3 regions of the Vibrio sp. YMD68 genome follow, and region 3 is predicted to be linked to each of the others. Evidence: predicted binding sites of a transcription regulator. Region 3 holds the regulator's gene; each other region holds the start of a gene.
The links. Region 3 encodes MetJ, which represses methionine synthesis genes. Its sites were predicted from a motif close to TTAGACNTNTANANGTCTAA; they were not measured.
Positions count from the first base shown of each region.

Region 1: a site for MetJ is predicted at 3,516-3,535, ahead of metE (5-methyltetrahydropteroyltriglutamate--homocysteine S-methyltransferase). Genes of this name have one in related genera too.
Region 2: a site for MetJ is predicted at 5,649-5,668, ahead of metK (methionine adenosyltransferase). Genes of this name have one in related genera too.

Region 1 covers NZ_CP124614.1:1,363,188-1,371,257, forward strand. Annotated here, with positions in the region: gene QF117_RS12450 (EAL domain-containing protein) at 1-1,161, shown strand, start outside; gene QF117_RS12455 (hypothetical protein) at 1,413-2,093, shown strand; gene QF117_RS12460 (DUF4250 domain-containing protein) at 2,279-2,479, shown strand; gene QF117_RS12465 (LysR substrate-binding domain-containing protein) at 2,540-3,451, opposite strand; gene metE (5-methyltetrahydropteroyltriglutamate--homocysteine S-methyltransferase) at 3,704-6,028, shown strand; gene QF117_RS12475 (phaC PHA synthase) at 6,173-6,730, opposite strand; gene QF117_RS12480 (GspS/AspS pilotin family protein) at 6,957-7,340, opposite strand; gene QF117_RS12485 (YciI family protein) at 7,342-7,638, opposite strand; gene yciA (acyl-CoA thioester hydrolase YciA) at 7,757-8,070, opposite strand, start outside.
Region 2 covers NZ_CP124614.1:335,197-343,266, forward strand. Annotated here, with positions in the region: gene ruvX (Holliday junction resolvase RuvX) at 1-11, opposite strand, end outside; gene QF117_RS07625 (YqgE/AlgH family protein) at 154-717, opposite strand; gene gshB (glutathione synthase) at 778-1,725, opposite strand; gene rsmE (16S rRNA (uracil(1498)-N(3))-methyltransferase) at 1,739-2,470, opposite strand; gene QF117_RS07640 (SprT family zinc-dependent metalloprotease) at 2,653-3,144, opposite strand; gene QF117_RS07645 (DUF2189 domain-containing protein) at 3,341-4,138, opposite strand; gene metK (methionine adenosyltransferase) at 4,416-5,570, opposite strand; gene tkt (transketolase) at 5,913-7,910, shown strand; gene QF117_RS07660 (hypothetical protein) at 8,044-8,070, shown strand, end outside.
Region 3 covers NZ_CP124614.1:179,035-187,104, reverse strand. Annotated here, with positions in the region: gene priA (primosomal protein N') at 1-1,095, opposite strand, end outside; gene rpmE (50S ribosomal protein L31) at 1,370-1,585, shown strand; gene QF117_RS06800 (malic enzyme-like NAD(P)-binding protein) at 2,016-3,308, shown strand; gene metJ (met regulon transcriptional regulator MetJ) at 3,547-3,867, opposite strand; gene QF117_RS06790 (O-succinylhomoserine (thiol)-lyase) at 4,144-5,358, shown strand; gene QF117_RS06785 (bifunctional aspartate kinase/homoserine dehydrogenase II) at 5,362-7,773, shown strand.

The DNA.
Region 1 (8,070 bases), 1.2 Mb from region 3:
CATTATCAACCCATTATTGACACCAACACATGGCAGATAGCCAAGTTTGAAGCATTGTGTCGCTTCGCCCCTGTACTGAATTTGGAATTTACGACTCAAGAAATGATCAATATTGCCGAAGATCTCGAACTGGTTCCGCAGCTGGATTGCACAGTTGGAAAGATTGCTTTAGGTGATTTTAGTAAAATCCGAGCCGTATGTGGTGATAACGTAGGATTGACGATTAACCGTTCACTTAATACAAACTTGGGAACAGAGCAGGTATTGAAAGAAACATCGCAGATGCTTGAGCATTACGCTGATAGTTTTGAATCAATAACCATTGAGCTCACTGAAAGTGCCTATTTTGAGAGTAGCCCGAGTCAGGGTAAGGCTTTGCAAGCGCTTCGCGAAAGCGGTGTGCAAATCGCTATTGATGATTTCGGCACAGGGTATTCTTCATTTAACTACTTGCGCGAGCGGCATTTTGACATTCTGAAAATCGATCGCGAGTTTGTTCGTGAGATAACAAAAGGGTCAGGACAGTACCACATTGTTAAAATGATTACTGATCTCTCACATACCCTGGGCATTAAGGTGGTGGCAGAGGGGGTGGAAACCTTAGGGGAGCTAAGTGTGCTAAAAGCTCTAGGGGTTGACTATATGCAGGGCTATCTGTTTTCTAAACCGGTTGCGATCGAGAACATTGCTTATGCGCTCGATTATCAAGTGGCGTTAGCGTCTGAGTTAGAAGGCTTTAGAAACACACATCAAAAGCTGACGTTACTCAAGTTGGCGACAAATGTTGGAACGTTAGACCCAAGTACACCACTTGTTGAGGTTAATGAAAGGCTTCAAAGCTCTCCGTCGTTAACCTTTCCCGTTATTGTGAACAAGAAATGCGTGGGTTTGGTATCGAAAGTTGAGGTGAATTTACACCTCACACCTCAAATGGGGACGGAATTAGAGAGTAACCGAGAAGCCGCCATTTGGAATCGCCCAGTGAACCAGTTAATGAAAACTGGATTTTCAAGGTTGGATTACCGTTTGTCTCTTTTAGATTTAGAACGCTATATTGAAGAACAATTGCCATTCCCGTGGGTGCTAGTGGATGAACAGGGGGTCTACAAAGGGATTTTAGAGTTGGAAGCTGCAATGAACTATCTACTACAGAAACATTGACCAATGCACTCTGACCCATTCACATTGAACTATTTACCACATAGAACTACTTACCACATAGAACGATTCATATTGTGGCCTGCAAACTATCATCAGCAGACATAGCTTCCTTTTACTTGTATGAGCGTAGATTTGATATCACAAATTCGGTATCAAGAGCGGTTCGTGGAGGATTGCAGTTAGTGAATGGGTTTAGGTCTGTTATTATCCTCTGCTAATTATTGATACTTCGATTTTTAACAGTGGATATTATGGTCAATCACTTGATTTCTCTTTTTCCAGCGATGCTTCTTGGGGCACAACTGGTACTGACTCTCATTTTAGTCAAAGGCGATATTTGCCCTGGGCAGCGTGGGCGTATTCATAAAATGCTACCAGCGATAGGGGTCCTATGGTTAGCGACGGCTTCTTTGAAAATCGAAGCATTTATGGTGGTTTTTGCGATATTCTATTTTTACTCTCGCGTTCAAACGGGCAAAACACGTGATGCTGGCCCCATCTGGTTGCTATTTCTCGCGAATGGTTTTGCCTTGTCGTTTGTGGGTATTCAAATTATTCAGCAATTGAGTGTGCCTCAATCATTTACTTACTTTGTTCTGATCTTTTTGCTTGGTGCAAGTTTCTCACACTTATTATTGACCATTGCTCGAACACGTTTACAAGCGTTCCATCGAATCTTACCTGTGACCGTAGTGATTGCTGCAATGATGTTCACCGGGTGTGTCCTAGCGAGTATTTATCAGTTCGATGAGTCGCAGTTGGAGCGAATATTGATACCGCTAGTGATTAGTTTTTTATCTGTGTTACTGGGGGTAGTGGTTTCGTGTTGGCATTTATTGGCGACTCGCGCACCAGAAAAAATTCAGATAGGTCTGGGATTGCTGTTATTGTTATGCTCCGCGACCATTTCATCTCAAGTCATGGTGATTTAGAAGAGGATCACTTTTTAACTAAGAAATCACAGCGACACTATGAATAGCAACTATGCTTTGAGTAAGGTATGCGCTTTGAGTAAGGTATGCGCTTTAAGTAAAGCCTGAATTGGTAAACGTTTACCCCTTACTTTTTATCTCTTTACCCCTGAGAAGTTTAACTCTTGCAATAAAGGAGAATAGTGATGGATTTTAGTAATATTACTCGTCTCGATAACGCCATCCTTCTGGGTATCGTTAATGAAAAGCTGCGTCTAGAATGTGACAGCTTTGACGAATTGGTCAGCACGTATGAAATGGATGTTGAAAGCCTGATTGGAAAACTGGATGTATTAGGTTATCAATATGATCCATTGACCAATCAGTTTAAAGCATACCAACGCTAAGAGCATTTCCTTGTTTGAAGGGAAATGCATAAATAAACAATGACATATCAGCCATTTCCCTTAAGCCATCTTGATCCCATCAAGGTGGCTTTTGCATTGAAGTTTGGCGGTCGAAAAGAAGGCTTGTAAGTAGCGCTTATCTTTCTCGGAATTTCGCGTGGCGGCAAACAGTCTGCGCCACAGGCCTTTGCCTAGAGGTTTACTGCTGATTAACCCTTGCCTAGAAAACTCGCTAATTGCCCAATTGGGTAGAGCAGCAACTCCTAGCCCAGCGGACACCATTTGAACCAGCATCAAGGTGTTATCGGCTTGCTTCCATTTCTGAGGCTCGACGCCTGCCGGTTGCAAAAAGTGTTTTACGATATCAAGGCGCTGTTTCTGCACCGGGTAAGAGAGCATGGTTTGATCGCTGATATCTTCTGGTTCGACACACACCTTTGTTGAGAACGGATGAGTGGTTGAGGTGATAAGACGCATTTCAAAATCAAACAAGGGTTCATAGTGGACTTCAGATCGGGGTTGAATGTCTGAGGTGATGACAAGATCAAGTTCACCAGCCACTAAAGCAGGCAAGGGCTCAAATCCAAATCCCGATGAAAAATCAAGGGCTACACTTGGCCAAGCGAGTTGATATTCTTTGAGAGCAGGCATAAGCCACTGAAAACAGGAATGGCATTCGATGGCCATGTGTAACCGTCCATTCACATCTTCTTTCAAACTGGCAATTTCATTTTCTGCTTGAGCGAGTTTCGGCAGTACCTCATTGGCCACTTTAAGTAAAATTTCACCTTCGGACGTGAATTTCACCGGTCGCGTCTTACGCAAGAAGAGCTGCCCACCGATTCTGGATTCGAGATCTTTTATTTGATGAGACAACGCCGATTGAGTCAGGTGTAGAGCGGTGGCGGTGGCGGTTAATGACCCCGTCTCTCTTAATGAGGTCAGAGTGCGTAAATGTTTTAGCTCAATCATGAGTTCCTCTCATCTTCCTTGAAGTTTCATTAGCTTCTCTAATCTACCTATTATAATTGGATGTGTAAACATCTAGATGGCTATTTGCCTGGGTGTTCATGAATATTATTAATAAACAAGGTGAATAAATGGAGATTGTTCATATTGATGAAAAACGAGATAGTTTGGCCATCTAGAGCTCTTTATTAGTCATTGACTAACGAGCTTAAGAATTATTGGCGCAGAACCAAAATCATCAGAAGGACTAGGGAAATGACAGCAGCAACCATAACAACACATATATTAGGCTACCCACGTATTGGCGAAAAAAGAGAGCTAAAATTTGCATTGGAACAATACTGGCGTGGTGAAATAGATCAAAAAGCACTCAAAGAGGTAGGGTCGACCCTTCGTAATAAGCATTGGCAGTTGCAGGATGAGGCAAAGCTGAGCTTTACGACCGCAGGGGATTTTGCATGGTATGACCATGTGTTAACGACAACACTGTTATTGGGTCATACACCAAAGCGTCATAGCGATGGCTTCCCCGATTTAGACACAGTATTTAAAGTCGGTCGTGGTCAATCCCAAGCGAGTTGTGGGTGCAGCAGTGCGGAAGAGAGTGACGGCAACGCTGCTTCAGACATGACCAAGTGGTTCAACACCAATTACCACTATATCGTTCCAGAATTCAGCCAAAATGATAGTTTTGAAGTCAGTTGGCCGCAACTATTCGAAGAAGTGAATGAAGCAATGAAAGCGGGGCATAAAGTCAAACCCGTTTTGCTTGGTCCACTGAGTTATCTTTATTTAGGAAAAGAAGTCGAGCAAGATTTTGATCGTCTGACATTGCTTCCGCGTTTATTGACGGCTTACCAAGCCATTCTCTCAAAACTGGCGAGCTTAGGTGTGGAATGGGTTCAAATTGACGAACCTATTTTGTCCTTAGAGCTGGAAGAGAAGTGGCTTGATTCATTCAAACTTGCATACCAAGTAATTCAAAGTGATGTGAAGTTGCTACTTACGACGTATTTTGATTCAGTAGTAGATACGATTGACAAGATTGTTGAACTATCAGTCCAAGGCTTACACATCGACTTAGCTGCTGCCCCAGATCAATTAGACCTTGTTGTTTCAAAACTTCCTCAAGACTGGATATTGTCTGCAGGTGTAATTAATGGTCGAAATGTTTGGCGCGCCGATTTAAGCACTTGGGTTGAACGCTTGAAACCTGTGAAAGACAAACTGGCTGAACGGTTATGGATTGGCACATCGTGTTCATTACTGCATAGCCCTGTGGATCTGGATTTAGAAGCGGAGTTAAGTGAAGAAGTGAAGTCTTGGTTTGCTTTTGCTAAACAAAAAGTTGAAGAGGTTGCGTTACTCGCGGCGGCTATCGATGGTGATGGTAGAGCGATTTTAGCGTGTGAGGAATACAGCCACCCCATTGCTGCAAGACTCTCGTCAAGCCAGGTGAATAAGCCGCAAGTTGAAGCGCGTATTAACAGTATTACCAAAGCACTATCTGAGCGGAGCGAGCAATATGTGACACGCGCTAAACATCAATCAACGGCACTTGGGTTACCTTTATTGCCGACAACAACGATTGGTTCGTTTCCTCAAACGGGTGAAATTCGAGCTCAGCGAAGTGCATATAAGCAAGGTCTTTTAACCGAATCCCAATATAATGAAGCGTTAAAAGGGCATATTGCCGATGCCGTGAAACGTCAAGAAGCCCTAGATTTGGACGTACTGGTGCACGGTGAAGCCGAACGTAATGACATGGTGGAATATTTCGCAGAGAACCTTTCTGGTTTTCAAACGACTCAATTTGGTTGGGTACAAAGCTATGGGTCACGCTGTGTGAAACCGGCGATTGTTGTTGCTGATATTGAGCGTGAAAAGCCAATCAGCGTAGATTGGACCACCTATGCACAATCTCTGACTTCTAAGCAAATGAAAGGCATGCTGACAGGCCCAGTAACGATACTGTGTTGGACGTTCCCTCGAGAAGATATCTCCCGTAAAAAAATTGCTCAACAGCTTGCTTTTGCTCTCCGAGATGAAGTGTCTGATTTGCAGGATTCAGGTATTAATATCATTCAAATAGATGAGCCCGCGATTCGAGAGGGCTTGCCGCTAAAAAAGAGAGATCATAAGCAGTACTTGGAGTGGGCGGTGGATGCATTTAAGATTTCAGCGGCCAGTGCGAGACCAGAAACACAGATTCACACGCATATGTGTTATAGCGAATTTAATGAAATTATTGATTCCGTCGCGGCGCTTGATGCTGATGTTATTACCATCGAAACATCTCGCTCAAATATGGAATTATTACGCGCTTTTGAAGAGTTCAACTACCCCAATGAAATTGGGCCAGGTGTCTATGACATCCATTCGCCAAATATTCCATCAGAAGCGTGGATTCAAGGCCTACTAAGAAAAGCGGCAGAGAAAATCCCAGCAAGCCGTTTGTGGGTCAATCCAGACTGTGGGTTAAAAACGCGCAATTGGACTGAAACCGAGCAAGCCTTAACCAATCTGGTCTCAGCGGCAAAATCGTTAAGAGAAGAATGGAAGGAACGAGAAATCGCTTAGCGAGTAAAGACAACAAGATCGAGAAGGTTCTGGATGAGAAAATGCCGCTACGATAGCGGCATTTTTATTTGTATCTCGCTCTATTGTCCGATGAATTTCTCTTTATAGCGATTTTCTAATCGCTAGGTTCGGACAAAAGGCAGACTACTTAGCGAAGTTGATAATAGGGAAACACTTGAAGAACCCGTTATCAGCACAGTTAATGATACCGATTTGAACGCCTTCAATTTTTGCTGTTTTGTTGAAAAAGCCAAATTGAACGGTTGATGTATCAGAAAGGTTTGCTGCACCAATATCAACCAGTGTATTGCCCTCTGAATAGTTAACAAAACTAATGTTCGCACCTTTAACATCGTTGGTTACGTTGACTGCACCAATGTTTGCGCCAAGTGTCGAACCAGTATTCCAGTTAAAAAAGCCTAAAGATGCCCCAGTCATCGATTCGTTGACTTTAGAAGCGCCAAAAAACCCCAGGTTAACACCCGTTGTATTGTTCGTTTCAGAAAGTCCAACAATAGCCAGATCAACCCCTTTAAGGTCGTCGACTTTACCGTAAAGAGCAGCGACACGTACACCACCAACCGCTTGCTCGTCGGGTGCATTAAAATTATTAATCGATGAAAACATCACAGGCGTAGAAGCAAAAGCGACAGATGATGCAAGTGCAGCGGTAACAGCGAGTGCAGAAATAATTTTTTTCATGGAAACTCCAGCGGGTTCTTACTATTTTATAAGTGTTTGATGTAACAAACAGTATATGCGTGACCTGAGTCGCATAATGTATATGCGTAATATCGAATATGCAAGCTTCAATTACTGCTGGCCTGAATGCGTATCACAAGTGATAGGATAAAAATTATCATTTAAGAGATGGCGTTCTTGAGCAGTGTGGTCGATCTAACAGCGCATGTGTCACCTATACTTCAACCTACTGGCACGTACTATTATCAATGTATTGGTCAATCATTAGCTGGCCACGACTGTTGCGCATTTGTATACGGTAGCTAACGCCCACTTCGAGATTGTTTTTTACATCCGGGTCACTGCAATAGCTGTCTACACTCATTTTCATGATTTGTTGAGTGGGTTTTGCGCCAGGCGCATCATCATTGTAAACCATCATTATTTCGATGGTTGTACCCTTTGCTCTCGCCCGCATGATTGACAGAGGACCATACTCCAAAGGTAACTCAGAGCTTAAGACGCTGGCTCTGTTTTGGGCTAAGAGTTCAAGATTTCTTTGTTGATCAGCATTAGAAGAGCAGCCAAATAACATCAAAGAAGCCAAGGCACCAATGATAACTTTACGCATATTAAAATACTTTCTTAAATGGTTTAACGATGACATTGGCATAAACACCAGCCTCTATGTAAGGGTCTGCATCCGCCCATTGCTGCGCATCTTGCAGTGAATTAAATTCTGCGATTACCGTCGATCCAGTGAAGCCGGCTTCCGCTGGGTTTTCTGAATCAATCGCAGGCATTGGGCCTGCCGTCAGTAAGCGACCTTCATCTTTTAAACGCTCTAGCCTGGCTAAATGCTGTGGGCGAACAGAAAGTCGTTTTTCGAGTGAGTTTTCAATATCTGTTGAAAAAATTACGTACCACATGGCTATATCCTTATAATAATTAGCGAGTTTGTTGAATGATTCGGTTCGGTTCATTCCTGAACAGTAATGTACTGACTGTAGCAGTTTTTTTCAGCAATAATATAACCTTAATGTGAGTTTAGGGCTGCTTAATTAAACGAGGTCTACCTTTTTGGTCGATTGCTACGTAATTGAACGTGGCTTCGCACACTTGAAAACGTTCACCGACGCCATCTTCTTTCACAGGCTTTACCCATACGTCTAGTTTAATGGACATCGAAGTCCTGCCAATTTTTTTGCATTCACCATAACAGCACACTACATCGCCCACTTTCACGGGTTTCTTAAAGGTAATGCTGGATACAGAGACGGTAACAATACGGCCTGAAGAAATTTCTTTGGCCAGGATACCACCAGCTAAATCGAGTTGAGACATTATCCAACCACCAAATA
Region 2 (8,070 bases), 160 kb from region 3:
GTGCGAGACATTTCTTATTCCAAAATGAATGTAACCGTTAACCGTTAACCGTTAACCGGTATAGAGATAGCCAGTATTGAACTGGCCATCACTTCTTTATCTGCAAACAACCGTATGATGTGGCTAAGAGTTCAAAAGATTCTGCGGGAGAGATTAAGCGTGCCCTGCTTGTGTGGATAGCTGCGCGGCATCTATTCCCAGCATCTGGACTGCTTTTCGCCAACGCTCATGGATGGGGGTATTAAAGATTACATCGGGATCGGCCTCAATCGTGAGCCAGGTGTTTTCTGCTAATTCAGTTTCTAACTGCCCAGCTTCCCAACCTGAGTAACCTAGAGCGATAACGTAGCTGCCTGGTTCAGCCTCTGTTCCTAATACCGCTAAGATATCTTTAGAGGTGGTGACAGAGATTTGATCGGTCATTTGAATGCTGGATTCATATTCATCCTTTGGTTGGTGGAGGATGAATCCGCGATCTTCAGAAACGGGACCGCCATTGAGAACCGGCTTATCTAAACTGTCTGTGCGGAGCTGAGGCTGGGTCGACTCAACATCGACTTTTTTCAGCATATTACCAACGGTAATATCAATCGGCGCATTGATCACTAATCCCATAGCACCGTCTTGATTATGTTCACAAAGATAGATGACTCGGTCCTTGAAATAGGGGTCTTCCATTCCAGGCATCGCAACTAAGAAGTGATTTGTTAGATTCATAACAACTCCAATCAGGAAGTGGGCAGAAAAACTGCCCAAATAACATTAGGTGTCTCAATATCAGGCTTTTAAGCGTCGCTCTATTGCGTCCATTAATTTCGCTGTGATTGATATATCAAATGCAGCTTCAATTTCTCGGATGCAGGTTGGGCTTGTGACATTAATTTCCGTCAACTTATCACCAATAACGTCTAAGCCTACAAAGATAAGGCCTTTTTCTTTGAGTGTCGGTGCAACAGCCAGTGCGATCTGTTTATCGGTTTCGCTAAGCGGGCGAGCTTCACCCCGACCACCGGCTGCTAGATTGCCACGCGTTTCTCCTTTTGCCGGGATTCTCGCTAAGCAAAATGGCATTGGCTCACCATCGACGACCAAAATACGTTTATCGCCATTGCTGATATCGGGTACAAAAGTCTGCGCCATGGCATAGTTTTGACCGTGATTGGTCAGCGTTTCAATGATGACTGACACATTGGGGTCGTTGGCTTTCACTCGGAATATAGAAGCGCCACCCATGCCATCTAATGGTTTTAAAATAATATCGCCGTGTTGCTGCTGGAACTGTTTAATCTTTTCTGCTTTTCGCGTCACAATGGTTGTTGGTGTGAGTTCAGGGAACCACGCGGTAAAGAGCTTTTCATTGCAGTCACGTAAGCTTTGTGGCTTGTTGACGATCAATGTTCCTTTTTCTTCGGCTCTTTCTAAAATATAGGTCGCGTAGATATATTCAGTATCAAAAGGTGGATCTTTACGCATTAGTACCGCGTCTAATTCAGATAGCTTGATGGTTTGTTCTGATTTAAATTCGTACCAACCGTTTGGATCTTCTTTAAGTTCGACGACTTTTGTGTCTGCAATCGCTTCACCTTGATCTAAGTGTAGATCATTCATTTCCATATAGTGGATTTCATAACCACGACGCTGCGCTTCTAGCATCATGGCAAAGCTTGAATCCTTCTTAATGTTAATGGATGAGATCGGATCCATCACAATACCCAGTTTAATCATTGAAATTCTCCAGTTAGCCAAGATCGCCAAAACGAACTTGTAAGGCGGTAATTGCGGTTAGAGCCGCTGTTTCGGTACGAAGAACTCGTGGACCGAGTAGCGTCTCTTCAAATTTGTATTGTTCTGTCATGCTGATTTCTTCAGCTGACAATCCACCTTCAGGGCCGATCAACAGGCGCACCTTATTGATCGGTTCTGGAAGGGTGTTTATTGAATATTTTGCACGAGGATGAAGGTTTAGCTTTAACGCTTTGCTGGGTTCGCTGCACCACTCTTCAAGTTGCATTATTGGGCGAATAACAGGAACCGTATTACGTCCACACTGCTCACAAGCGCTGATAGCGATTTTTTGCCATTGAGCTAATTTCTTTTCAAATCTTTTCGCGTCGAGTTTAACCCCGCAGCGCTCAGAAATCAGAGGAGTGATGGTGTTAACCCCTAACTCGACCGATTTTTGAATCGTAAACTCCATCTTGTCACCGCGAGAGATAACCTGACCAAGATGAAGATCTAAAGGAGATTCACTGCTGTGTTCCACTCGTTCAGACAGTTCAACACTTACTCGCTTTTTGGTGACTTCTTGGATGGTTGCTGGAAACTCGGCACCACTGCCATCAAATAGGATAACACCTTGCCCTGTCTTCATTCGTAAAACACGTCCAATGTGGCCTGCGGCATCGTCATCCAGATCAAGCATACCCAGTTGTAGAATCGGATGTGGGTGGTAGATACGAGGGGTTCTCATTGCAAGGTCCTAAGTGAAAAAGAGTTAGACCCTAACATGGATGCTTTTAGGGCAAAAAACAAGGTGTCACAGGGATTAAAGTCGTCATTGGTTTGTATGCCGGCTGTCTCTTTTGATTTTCTTGATTGGCTTCGATTCTGTGCGTTTAGTTCTCTGATTTTTTCTTTATGTCCTGCTCTTGCTTACCGCCCTGAATAGGTCAGTGTTTTCTGGCAAGATTGGCAACGATAGTTGGCTTGCTGCCTGACTACCTTGTTATGGCGTCGGATCGAGAGTGAATGTTGCGTGCAGCCACAGGTATATTCAAAGGTTTTTCCTTGAACGGAGCGTACTGAAAAGTTATGAGTTGTGTTGGCATTCAATCCAAATACCAGTGTCATCACCGATTGCCACTCTTTCCCGTGCGGTCTAACGCGGCCAAATTGATGGAATGTAATTAGGTGAGCAACTTCATGAGCGATCACATCATCTAAGAAAGCTTGCGGGTTTTCAGCAAAAAGAACCGGATTTAAACGGATTTCCCAGAGTTGAAGGTAGGCTTTTCCTGCTGCTTTACCACGGAGTTTATAGCTCAGTGTTGGAAGTTTGAATATGCATTGGAAGTATTGAGAGGCGAGGTCAACACAAGATTTTAACTTGGTTTGGGCACGGTAATGAAGTTCAAAATCTTCCACTGTCTTTCCTTGAAATAACGCACGATCATAATTGGTGTTGTTGATGAAGCTCTGTTAATGATGCTTTGGATGATAAAAAGCCCCAGCATGAAAGCTGAGGCTAAGATAATAGCATTAAATTTTATTATGTAAGTCATGCTATGAAAGCCGTATTTTAAAAATCATGTTTTGAAAATAAGGTCAATCAACAGCTAGGCTAGATGTTATGTTTCTTTTTGATGGTTTCGTGGTAACCATGCCAAGTGGCATACCCTAGAATAGGCATGGTGAAAAACATCCCTATACCGTAAGTGGCAAAGCCGATGAGAATCCCACCCGTAATCACTAGAGCCCAAACGATCATCGCGGGTATATTACTTTTGACGGCATTAAAACTCGAGAAAACCGCGGTCATAACATCCACTCGTTTCTCCATCATTAATGGGATAGAAAAGGCGGAAATACTGAAGATGATCACCGCAAAGACAAAACCGGCTATTGAGCCAATAATTAAAAATGGCGCAAACTCAGTTAGTGACGCTCCTTGTACTGCGGGGTAGAGAGCATGAATCAAAGCAGCAACACGCATCCAAAAAATCATAGCCACGGTGAGCAAAACGGCAAACGCCCACTGTGAAGTCGAGTTTCTAGTGATCGCTTTCATAGAGTGCATCAGGCTTGGCTGGTGGCCTTTTTCTCTTTCCCAACTGGCATCGTACATCCCGAGAGCAAGGAAAGGCCCAATCAGCATATACACAATCAAGCTAGGCATGACAACAAGGTGCGTACCTTGCCACTGTACGAGCAATACAATCCCTATAGCAGCAGCCATAAAACAGACGCCGTAGAACATACTGATGAGAGGCATTCGTATAAAATCATGAAGCCCGAGTGATAGCCAGTGAAAAGGTGCTGAAACGCTTAACTGATTACAGGGTAGAGTTCGAGCATATTCATTATCAGGAATTTTGTTATCTTTTGGTTCAAAATCTGTTGGGTTCACCGTACGAGGCATACACCCTCCTTGATCTATTCTCATGAATCGTAAATGACCTTGGTGGCCGACTGACGGTGTTGGAGTGACTCACTTGCCCGATTCTATATAAAGCGTCGATATAGAACTTCGATAACGAGCTTCGACCAAGAGAGTACATTTAACACTTTATTAACTATTGGTGTGAATAGAAAAAAACACAAATTATTTGATGAATTTTTAGCCAAAAATAAAAAGCCCCTGCAAATATGCAAGGGCTTAACGTATGTAGCGGTTAAACAGTTTATTTCATAACCGCTTATTTAATACCAGCAAAATCACGCAGCATTTCAGCTTTGTCCGTCGCTTCCCAAGGGAATTCTTCACGACCGAAGTGACCATAAGCGGCTGTTTGTTTGTAGATTGGCTGAAGAAGGTTCAGCATTTCTTGCAGACCGTATGGGCGTAAATCAAAGTTTTGGCGAACCGCTTCAACAATGATCTCTTGAGAGACTTTTTCAGTACCAAATGTTTCAACCATGATTGAAGTTGGATCTGCAACACCGATTGCGTAAGAAAGTTGAATCTCACAGCGGTCAGCCATGCCAGCAGCAACGATGTTTTTCGCAACGTAACGAGCTGCGTAAGCTGCAGAACGGTCAACTTTTGATGGATCTTTACCAGAGAATGCACCACCACCGTGACGAGCAGCACCGCCGTAGGTATCAACGATGATCTTACGACCGGTCAGACCACAGTCTCCCATTGGTCCACCGATGACAAAACGGCCGGTTGGGTTGATGAAGAAGTTCGTGTCTTTGTTGATCCACTCAGAAGGCAATACTGGCTTAATGATCTCTTCCATTACCGCTTCACGAAGGTCCGGTGTAGAGACTGAATCGCTGTGCTGAGTTGAAAGAACAACCGCATCAATACCGACAATCTTGCCCTGGTCGTACTGGAAAGTAACTTGAGATTTCGCATCAGGGCGAAGGAAATCGAGTTTGCCGCTCTTACGTACTTCCGCTTGCTTCTTAACCAGAAGGTGAGAGTAAGTAATTGGAGCAGGCATTAGAATTGGCGTTTCGTTTGTGGCGTAACCAAACATGATGCCTTGGTCGCCAGCACCTTGTTCTTTCGGGTCGGCTTTATCAACGCCTTGGTTGATGTCTGGTGATTGCTTACCGATCGTGTTGAGTACAGCACAAGAATCGGCATCAAAGCCCATGTCTGAATGGACGTAGCCAATTTCACGAACGGTTTGGCGAGTGATCTCTTCGATATCAACCCAAGCTGACGTTGTGATTTCACCGCCAACCATCACCATGCCAGTTTTTACATAAGTCTCACAGGCGACGCGGGCTTTTGGATCTTGTTCAATGATGGCATCAAGAACAGCATCAGAAATTTGATCTGCAATTTTATCTGGATGACCTTCTGAAACAGACTCAGAAGTAAATAGGTGCTTAGCCATGAGAGCTCCACTAATTTGATTGTTGATGATGAACGTTAGCATTCACCACAATAATGTTGGATAAATAATTGTAGGTGTTTCTACATCTAGACGTCCATTCTAATTTTGAACGAGTGAATTACAAGTTCTTTTTTGGATATATCATAACTAAACGTTTGCGTCTGAATATTGCTCTTTGATTCGGTGAATGTATGCCGTTGTGAAAATAGTTGTAAATTTGAGCGAAATCTCCAGTAAAACGTTTGCAGTAGCAGGGGGGCTTTGAGAGAATATGGCGCCTGAATTCAACGAATAATTCAGATCCTATAATTTTTTAAATCGCTTACGCACTCAGGAGCAGACATGCCTTCTCGTAAAGATCTAGCCAATGCAATCCGCGCACTTAGTATGGATGGTGTTCAACAAGCAAATTCAGGCCACCCTGGCGCACCTATGGGTATGGCTGACATCGCTGAAGTTCTTTGGCGTGGTCACTTGAACCACAACCCACAAAACCCAGAGTGGGCAGATCGCGACCGTTTTATTCTTTCAAACGGTCACGGTTCAATGCTGATTTACTCTCTGCTTCATCTAGCCGGTTACGAGCTTTCTATTGAAGACTTGAAAAACTTCCGCCAACTTCACTCTAAGACACCTGGTCACCCAGAGTACGGTTATGCTCCTGGTATCGAGACAACGACGGGTCCTCTAGGTCAAGGCATCACTAACGCTGTTGGTATGGCGATGGCTGAAAAAGCACTGGCGGCACAATTTAATAAAGAAGGCCACGACATCGTTGATCACTTCACCTACGCATTCATGGGTGATGGCTGTCTGATGGAAGGTATTTCTCACGAAGCCTGTTCTTTAGCGGGTACGCTTGGTCTTGGTAAGCTGGTTGCTTTCTGGGATGACAACGGTATTTCTATCGATGGTGAAGTTGAAGGTTGGTTCTCTGACGATACCCCTAAGCGTTTTGAAGCGTACGGTTGGCATGTCATTCCAGCCGTAGACGGTCACGATCCTGAAGCGATTAACGCAGCTATTGAAGCGGCTAAAGCTGAAACAGGTCGTCCGACACTTATCTGTACTAAAACTATCATTGGTTTTGGTTCGCCAAACAAAGCGGGCTCTCACGATTGTCACGGTGCACCACTTGGTCACGAAGAGATTGCAGCAGCACGTGAATTCCTTGGTTGGAATCACGGTCCTTTCGAAATCCCAGCAGATATTGCAGCAGAGTGGGATGCGAAAGAAGCAGGCGCAGCCAAAGAAGCTTCTTGGAATGCTAAGTTTGATGCTTACGCAGCAGCATACCCAGAGTTGGCGGCAGAATTTAAACGTCGAACTAACGGCGAGCTTCCAACGCAGTGGGAAGAGAAAGCAAACGCGATCATTGCTGATCTTCAAGCCAACCCAGCAAACATCGCATCACGTAAAGCCTCTCAAAATGCACTGGAAGCGTTCGGTGCTATGCTTCCTGAATTTATGGGTGGCTCTGCGGATTTAGCGCCATCTAACCTAACCATGTGGTCGGGTTCTAAGTCTCTGACGGCGGATGATTTCTCTGGTAACTACATCCACTACGGTGTACGTGAATTCGGTATGACGGCGATCATGAACGGTATCGCTCTGCACGGTGGTTTCGTACCGTACGGCGCAACGTTCCTAATGTTCATGGAATATGCTCGTAACGCGATGCGTATGGCGGCTCTGATGAAAGTTCAGAACATCCAAGTTTACACGCACGATTCTATCGGTCTTGGCGAAGATGGCCCTACTCACCAACCGGTTGAGCAGATCGCTTCTCTACGTCTGACTCCAAACATGAGCACATGGCGCCCATGTGACCAGGTTGAATCAGCCGTGGCGTGGAAACTGGCGATTGAGCGTAAAGATGGTCCTACGTCTCTAATCTTCTCTCGTCAAAACCTTGCACAGCAAGATCGTAGCGAAGAGCAAGTAGCAAACATCGCGAAGGGCGGTTACATCCTGAAAGATTGTGAAGGCAAGCCAGAGCTAATCCTTATTGCAACCGGTTCTGAAGTTGAGCTAGCGGTTAACGCGGCTGCTGAACTCACGGCTGAAGGCAAAAAGGTACGCGTAGTCTCTATGCCTGCAACTGATGCGTTCGACAAGCAAGACGCACAGTACCGTGAGTCTGTACTGCCGTCTGACGTAACAGCTCGTATCGCAGTGGAAGCTGGCATCGCTGACTTCTGGTACAAGTACGTTGGTTTCGGTGGCAAGATCATCGGTATGACAACGTTCGGCGAATCTGCACCAGCGGGTGAGCTATTCAAGATGTTTGGTTTCACGACTGAAAACGTTGTTAACACAGCAAAAGAGCTGCTGGCTTAATCGCACAGTAAGATATTTTGCTATTAAAGGCCTAGCTCGTTGCTAGGTCTTTTTTTTTGGCCGTTATTTAGCGGTTTATTTAGAACAGTGAATTCCCTATACTTTAGCAAACTTGATCTAGCGCAAACTTATTATGCACATCCCTTTAGCCGGTTTATGG
Region 3 (8,070 bases):
GTGCAGTGTTTCAAATGCAGGAGTCGCAGAACCCAGTATGATGGGTATTTGTTCTTTATTAGCTCGCATTACCGCAACATCACGAGCATGGTATCTTAACGAGTCTTGCTGCTTATAAGATCCGTCATGCTCTTCATCCACAATGATAATGCCGAGATCAGCAAAGGGGGTGAGCAGCGCAGAACGAGTGCCAATAATGATGCCCGCGATATTATCACGCGCGGATAACCAGGCATTGAGTCGCTCAGTGTCATTGAGTCCAGAGTGCATCACCGCCACTGGGACATTAAATCGCTTTTTAAAACGATTAATGGTCTGTGGCGTCAGCCCGATTTCAGGCACCAACACAAGTGCCTGGCGTTTTTTCTCTAGGACTGGTTTGATCATGTTCAGATAAACCTCGGTTTTACCCGAACCCGTCACGCCTTCCAGTAAATAACAGCCAAAACCCGGATTGTTGTTCACCGTTGCAATCGCTATCGCCTGCTCTTCGTTGAGTTTGGGCTTATCAACGTTCGCTTCTACGTCTCGCGGCCATGGCTTCTGTTTGGGTTTGATCTCGTGGCTCTCGATCCATCCCTTATCTTGCAGCGTTTTTAAAACACTGCTGGTAATATCTTGGTCAATAAAGGACTGATGAGATAACGGCCCATGCTCGAGCATCTTCATTACCGTGGCTTGCTTTACGGCTCGACCAAATCCCTGCATCAACTGATCTTTACCTGCTGGGGTTAACTGCCATTCTACTTGGGCCGTAAAGTCGGCTGGTTTGCCTTTTTTAAGAGCGCTGGGCAAGGCGTTTGCAAAGGTATCGCCAAGCGGGTATTGGTAGAACTGACTGCACCAATGAAGTAAACCATACAGTTTTTCTGGCCAGACAGGTTCTGAATCCAACACTTTGTAAATGGGTTTAAGCTTCGATATTTCAAACTCAGATTCACTCACCATCGCCGTCACGATCCCGATCTGACTTCGAGGGCCAAAAGGCACACTGACTCGCCCACCAATCACCGGAAATAGATGATTTGGAATGAGATAATCAAATTGCTTATCCAGAGGAACAGGCAGAGCAACTCGAGCGATGGATGGGCGCATAGTGATTGGCAACTTTTAACGGCAACAAGAAAACACAGTCTAAATGATCGCTTAGTAAAGAGGGAAGCTAAAAAAGTGGCTAAATAGTTAGCAAACCTGTTGATCCTCACGCAAGTATTCATTACTATACTGCGCCTTAGTGATAGGGCTTTCTGATAGGGCATTGGTCATCACGACCCGCCAGGAAGAGAGTGTTATCCATACTGTTTTATTAACTACGTGTGGTGTCCGGCATAGCATCGGATAGCGACACGGCCTAAATTGAGGTTATCCCATGAAAGCTGGAATCCACCCAGAATACAAAGCAGCGACAGCAACTTGTTCTTGCGGCAACTCGTTTGAGTTCAACTCAACGCTAACTAAAGAAACTATCCACCTAGACGTATGTGACAAATGTCACCCGTTCTACACTGGTAAGCAACGTATCGTTGATACTGGTGGCCGTGTTGATAAATTCAACAAGCGTTTCGGTGCTCTTTCAAGCAAGTAATAGCTCGCGCTATACCTAATTAAGAAAAAGGACGCTCAGGCGTCCTTTTTTGTGTCTGTGGTTCTAATCTCATCGCCTCTTCCTATCTTTTTCATTATTGTCTTCCTCTTCTCATCCTAGCTTTTCCTTTTCTTTATTCGTTTCCCTTCTTTTCTTCCTATACTCCCCCCCTCTTCCTATCTTTTTCTTTATTGTCTTCCTCTTCTCATCCTAGCTTTTCCTCTTCTTATTCACTTCCCTTCTTGTCTTCCTATTTTACTCCTCTCATCCTCTTTATCTTAAATAAACTCAGTGAGCCCAGATCTGGTCTTATCAGTAGTCCATTCATAACTATTAATGATATGACTCGCATTCTGACCTAGGCAGGTTGACTTACATACTCTAGAATGGTCTCCCCCTATGGCCACATTTTCGATGAGTACCTAACCCTATGTCCGATGACAACCGTCAAGAAAACTCTGCTGAGTTATCTGCACAAGAAGCCTTCCGTCAACAAGCTCTTGATTACCATCAATTCCCGAACCCAGGTAAAATTGCCGTTGCACTCACAACGCCCGCTAATTCAGCGGAAGATCTGGCACTGGCTTATAGCCCTGGTGTTGCAGAGCCTGTTCGCGAAATCGCGCAGAACGTAGACAATGTTTACAAGTACACCGCGAAAGGAAACATGGTTGCAGTCATTTCTAACGGTACCGCAATTTTGGGTTTAGGTAACTTAGGGCCAATCGCCTCAAAACCGGTTATGGAAGGCAAAGCGCTGTTGTTCAAACGCTTTGCTGGCTTAGATTCTATTGATATCGAAGTGAAACACCGCACCATTGACGAGTTTGTCGATACCGTTGCTAACATTGCCGATACCTTTGGTGGCATCAATTTAGAAGACATTAAAGCACCGGATTGTTTTGAAATTGAACGTCGCCTGATTGAGCGTTGTGATGTGCCTGTTTTCCACGATGACCAGCACGGTACCGCCATTGTTACCGCAGCGGGCATGCTGAATGCAATTGAACTGCAAGACAAAAAGTTGGAAGAGGCTACCATTGTTTGTCTGGGTGCGGGCGCAGCAGCGGTGGCGTGTATGGAACTGTTGATCAAGTGTGGTGCCATGCGCGAAAAGATCTACATGCTTGACCGTAAAGGTGTGATTCACACACGTCGTGATGACTTAAACGAATACAAACAGCTGTTTGCCAACAATACCGATAAGCGCACCCTTGAAGATGTGATTGAAGGTGCTGATTTATTCTTAGGCGTATCAGGGCCAAACTTGCTGCCACCTGAAGCGCTAAAACTGATGGCTGATAAGCCGATCGTGTTCGCCTGTTCCAACCCAGATCCAGAAATCAAACCTGAACTTGCCCATGAGGTTCGTAGCGACCTCATTATGGGTACTGGTCGCAGTGACTACCCAAATCAGGTCAATAACGTTCTGTGTTTCCCGTTCATCTTCCGTGGCGCTCTTGATGTACGTGCAAGCGAAATCAATGATTCAATGAAATTAGCCGCGGTGAAAGCTATCCGAGAACTGGCTAAAGAGCCCGTGCCTGCCGAGGTATTAAAAGCCGCAGGTGTTGATAGCCTTGAGTTCGGGTCAAGCTACATCATTCCAAAACCGATGGATCCACGTTTGTTGCCTCGCGTAGCAAAAGCGGTGGCAGTGGCTGCGGTTGAATCTGGAGTAGCTCGAATCGACATGCCAGAAAATTACATGCTAGAAAGCTAGATGCTAGATGCTAGATGCTAGATGCTAGATGCTAGGCAATTATATGGCGTCGTAATCGACGCTCTTTGCTAACGGTATTCCAAGCATTAAAAAACCGCAGCCTTTTTATAAAGTCACTGCGGTTTTTTTGTTTCTGTACCATTTTAAAATGTCGGTACAACAAGCGATAGCCTAACTGCGCTAACGACACTATTCGCGTAACGCTTAGCCAATGAAATAATAGCTAGCTGAGCCCTTTTTATTCTTGATCGTAGGCTTCAAATTCAATCCCCATTGCCGTCATCAGTGCTTTCACTTCTGCCGGAATATCATCTGGGCGATCTTTTCGTAAATCTTCATCCGTCGGTAACGGTTGACCAGTATAAGCATGAAGAAAAGCTTCACACAGTAATTCACTGTTGGTCGCATGGCGTAGGTTATTTATCTGACGACGCGTACGTTCATCGGTCAATACCTTCAGTACTTTTAGCGGAATCGATACTGTGATTTTCTTTACTTGTTCGCTTTTTTTGCCGTGTTCCGCGTATGGACTAATGTATTCACCATTCCAATCTGCCATTGCGCACCTTCGTTATTATCATAGGGTATTTAAGTTGAGGGGCAATTTTAGCCGGATTTAAGTCTATAAGCAAAGACATATAGACGTCTAGAAGTGTTGACGTCTTCATTTTTGATAAGTAAAGTGTCAAAAATAAGGAAGGGAATAACTTATAGCAACCTGAAACTATCCATATACCTAGGTCTATCCATCTAACTAACTAGGTATAGCCGTATTGCCCTTTAAGAGTCATTATAGCAGCGTCAAAAAGCATAGCCATACACAAAGGAAGGATTTATGAGCACCCGCAAACCAGCAACAATCGCAGTTCGTACGGGAATCGAGTCAGATACGCAACATCACGCTGTGGTGCCACCTATTTATCTCTCAACCAATTACGGCTTCCCTGCATTTGGCGAAGTGCCTAAATACGATTACACACGTTCTGGAAACCCAAATCGCGGGTTGCTTGAAACCGCCTTGTTTGAGCTAGAATCAGGAAAAGGCGCGGTGGTCACAAACTGTGGAACGTCTGCACTTAACCTTTGGGTATCAACATTTTTGGGGCCAGATGATCTTATCGTTGCTCCACACGATTGCTATGGTGGCACTTACCGCCTGTTTAATACGCGAAGCCTTAAAGGTGACTTCAAGGTGGAATTTGTTGATCAATCGGATACCAAAGCCTTTGACGCGGCCATTGCTAAAAAACCAAAACTGATTCTGATTGAAACCCCATCAAATCCTTTAGTACGTGTGGTCGACATTGAGAAAACATGCCAAAAAGCCAAACAAGTCGGGGCATTAGTCGCGGTCGACAATACCTTTTTAACTCCGGTGTTCCAAAAGCCTTTAGAGCTTGGCGCTGACTTTGTTATTCACTCAACCACCAAATACATCAATGGTCACTCCGATGTGATTGGTGGCGTTGTGATCACCAAAACCGAAGAGCATGCGGAAGAACTCGGATGGTGGGGCAACTGCATTGGCGCTACAGGTACGCCTTTTGATAGCTACATGACGTTACGCGGCATTCGTACATTGGGCGCGCGCATGCGTGTGCACGAAGAAAGCTCGCAAACCATTTTAGTCGAACTTCAACGTCAACCTTTAGTGAAAACCATTTATCACCCGAGCCTAGAAAGCCACCCGGGCCATGAGATTGCCAAAAAACAACAGTTAGGCTTTGGTTCTATGCTGAGCTTTGAGTTTGGCGGAACCTTTGAGCAATTAAAGTTCTTTGTTGAACAACTCGAACTGTTTTCACTGGCAGAGTCGCTTGGCGGTGTTGAGAGCTTGATTTGTCACCCCGCCTCCATGACCCACAGAGCCATGGGGGAAGCAGCGCTTGCTGAAGCTGGCATTTCTCAGCAACTTCTTCGCCTCTCGGTTGGTCTAGAAGATGCCGATGATCTGATCGATGACCTCAAGCAAGCCTTTCAAAAAGCCGCCGACTTTACTGGCGATGCCGCGGATTCTCAAAATACACCCCCTTCAGAGAAAGAGGCGTAATTCATGACCATTTCACGTCAACTGCACAAATTTGGTGGAAGCAGCCTCGCGGATCCTGAATGTTACCGTCGCGTCGTCAATATTCTCAAAGAGTATTCAGGTTCTGAAGATCTGGTGGTCGTCTCGGCGGCAGGCAAAACCACCAACCGATTAATCGCGTTTGTGGATGCGCTTTCCAAAGACGGTCGACTCGCACACGAAGAATTACAGGCGCTAAGGCAGTTTCAAGTTGATCTGATTAACGCCCTTCTTACGGGTGATGCACAACACAGTTTAATTGCTCAACTCAGCGATGAATTTAGTACGCTTGGTGAACTGACCGCGCCACTGACAGAGGCGCAACGTGCGGCCATTTTAGGTCACGGTGAAGTCTGGTCTGCAAGATTGCTGGCGGCTTTGCTTTCACAAAATGCACTGAATGCCGTTGCTCAAGATGCTCGTGCTTTCTTGCGTGCAGAAGCAGGTACTCAGCCAGAAGTCGATCGAGCCAGCTCGTATCCACTGATTAAAGAAGTGTTGGCTCAACATACACATCATCGTGTCGTCATCACTGGGTTTATGGCGCAAGACAGCGAAGGCCATACCATACTGCTTGGCCGTAATGGTTCGGACTATTCAGCCACCGTTATCGGGGCATTAGCCGAAGCCACGCAGGTGACCATCTGGAGCGATGTGGCCGGCGTATACAGTGCCGACCCCCGCATTGTTAGCGATGCTTGCTTACTGCCGCTGCTTCGATTAGATGAAGCCAGTGAACTGGCTCGGCTTGCTGCGCCCGTACTGCACAGTCGTACTTTGCAACCTGTCGCTCAAAGCACCATGGATCTTCATTTACGTTGCAGCTATCAAGCCGAATCAGGGTCAACACGCATTGAACGCGTACTGGCTTCTGGTCGTGGTGCAAAAATCATCACCTCACTTGACGAAGTATTGCTGATTCAGCTTTCCTTTGCTCACAGCCACGATTTTGAACGCGTAGAAACCGAAGTACTACAAAGCCTAAAACGCGCCCAGCTTGAACCGCTGGCCTATGAAGCTCAACCTGATCAATACAAACTGCGTCTTGCTTATACCGCCGAAATTGCTAGCGGTGCCTTAAGCCACCTGCAAGATGCCGCGATAGAAGCGGAAATCAAACTCAAAGAAGGGTATTCCCTTGTCGCTGCCGTCGGTGCGGGCGTGGCGAAAAACCCGAATCACTGTTACGGCTTTTACCAACAACTGAAAGCTTCACCGGTCGAGTTCATCTCTGAATCTCAATCGGGGTTAAGTCTTGTGGCCGTAACACGCAAAACGCCGATAACACCGTTGGTCAATGCGATTCATACTCAACTTTTCCAGGCACAGAAACGTGTCGCGATTGCGTTATGCGGCAAGGGCAATATTGGCCGTAGTTGGCTTGAGTTGTTCTCTGTCCAAAAAAATGAGTTAGAAAAACGCCGCGGAATGAGCTTCAACCTCGTTGCCGTCATCGACAGCCAGACGTATTGGTTTGATGAGCAAGGAATCGATGCAAGCAGCGTTGAGAAGCGATTTAACGATGAATCGGTCACTCACAATGGCAAAGAATGGATTGAGCGACTAGGAGCGATTCAGGGCTACGATGATGTAATCGTCCTGGATGTCACCGCTAGCCAAGTGCTTGCCAATCAATATCTCGACATTGCTGCACACGGTATGCACCTTATCTCAGCAAACAAAGTGGCAGGATCCGCATCCAGTCACTATTACCATCAAGTTCAGGATGCATTCAGTAAAATCAACCGCCATTGGTTATACAATGCCACCGTGGGGGCGGGCTTACCGATCAATCACACGGTTCGCGATCTTCGTGAAAGTGGCGATGACATCATGGCGCTGTCTGGCATTTTCTCGGGCACACTGTCGTGGTTATTCCAGCAGTTTGATGGCTCGGTTCCTTTCAGTGAACTGGTTGATTTAGCCTGGCAACAAGGGTTAACAGAGCCCGATCCGCGTTCTGATCTTGATGGGTCAGACGTTATGCGCAAGTTGGTTATCCTTGCCCGTGAATCCGGCCTTGATATTGAACCTGAAAACGTCAAAGTGGAATCGTTAGTGCCTCAAGAGCTGGCTGGCCTCCCGCTGGATGACTTCCTAGATAAGAGTGCTCTACTGAGTGAGATTCTGGCCGAGCGATTGGAAAAAGCTCAGCGTGAAGATAAAGTACTGCGCTACATTGCTCGACTCGAGAAGAACGGCAAAGCAACCGTTGGTATTGAAGCGCTCAACAAAGAGCACGCACTCGCCAACCTGCTCCCTTGCGACAATATTTTTGCGATTGAAAGTAAGTGGTATAAAGACAACCCACTGGTGATTCGTGGCCCTGGCGCAGGGCGAGAAGTCACGGCGGGAGCGATTCAATCGGATCTGAACCTATTGTCGAGCCTACTGTAACCTGGACTATTTCATGTCAATAATTGGGTTAGAGATTATCTAGCCCATTTTTTCCCCTCTTTTCTTGCATCATCCTACTCATCGCCTCAATGGTTGCCTTAATGGTTGCTTGAATACCTACTTGCATAACTCATTGAATAGCGACTTCATCTCTACTTGAGATTGGCTCATTATCAACATGAAAAAAATTCATAGTTAGACTGTTGACATTAAATCGCTTTCATTACATCCTGTGGACATATAGACGTCTAAACGTCGATTTTAAAGTTTGGTGATTACATTGATCACAGGGAGAGT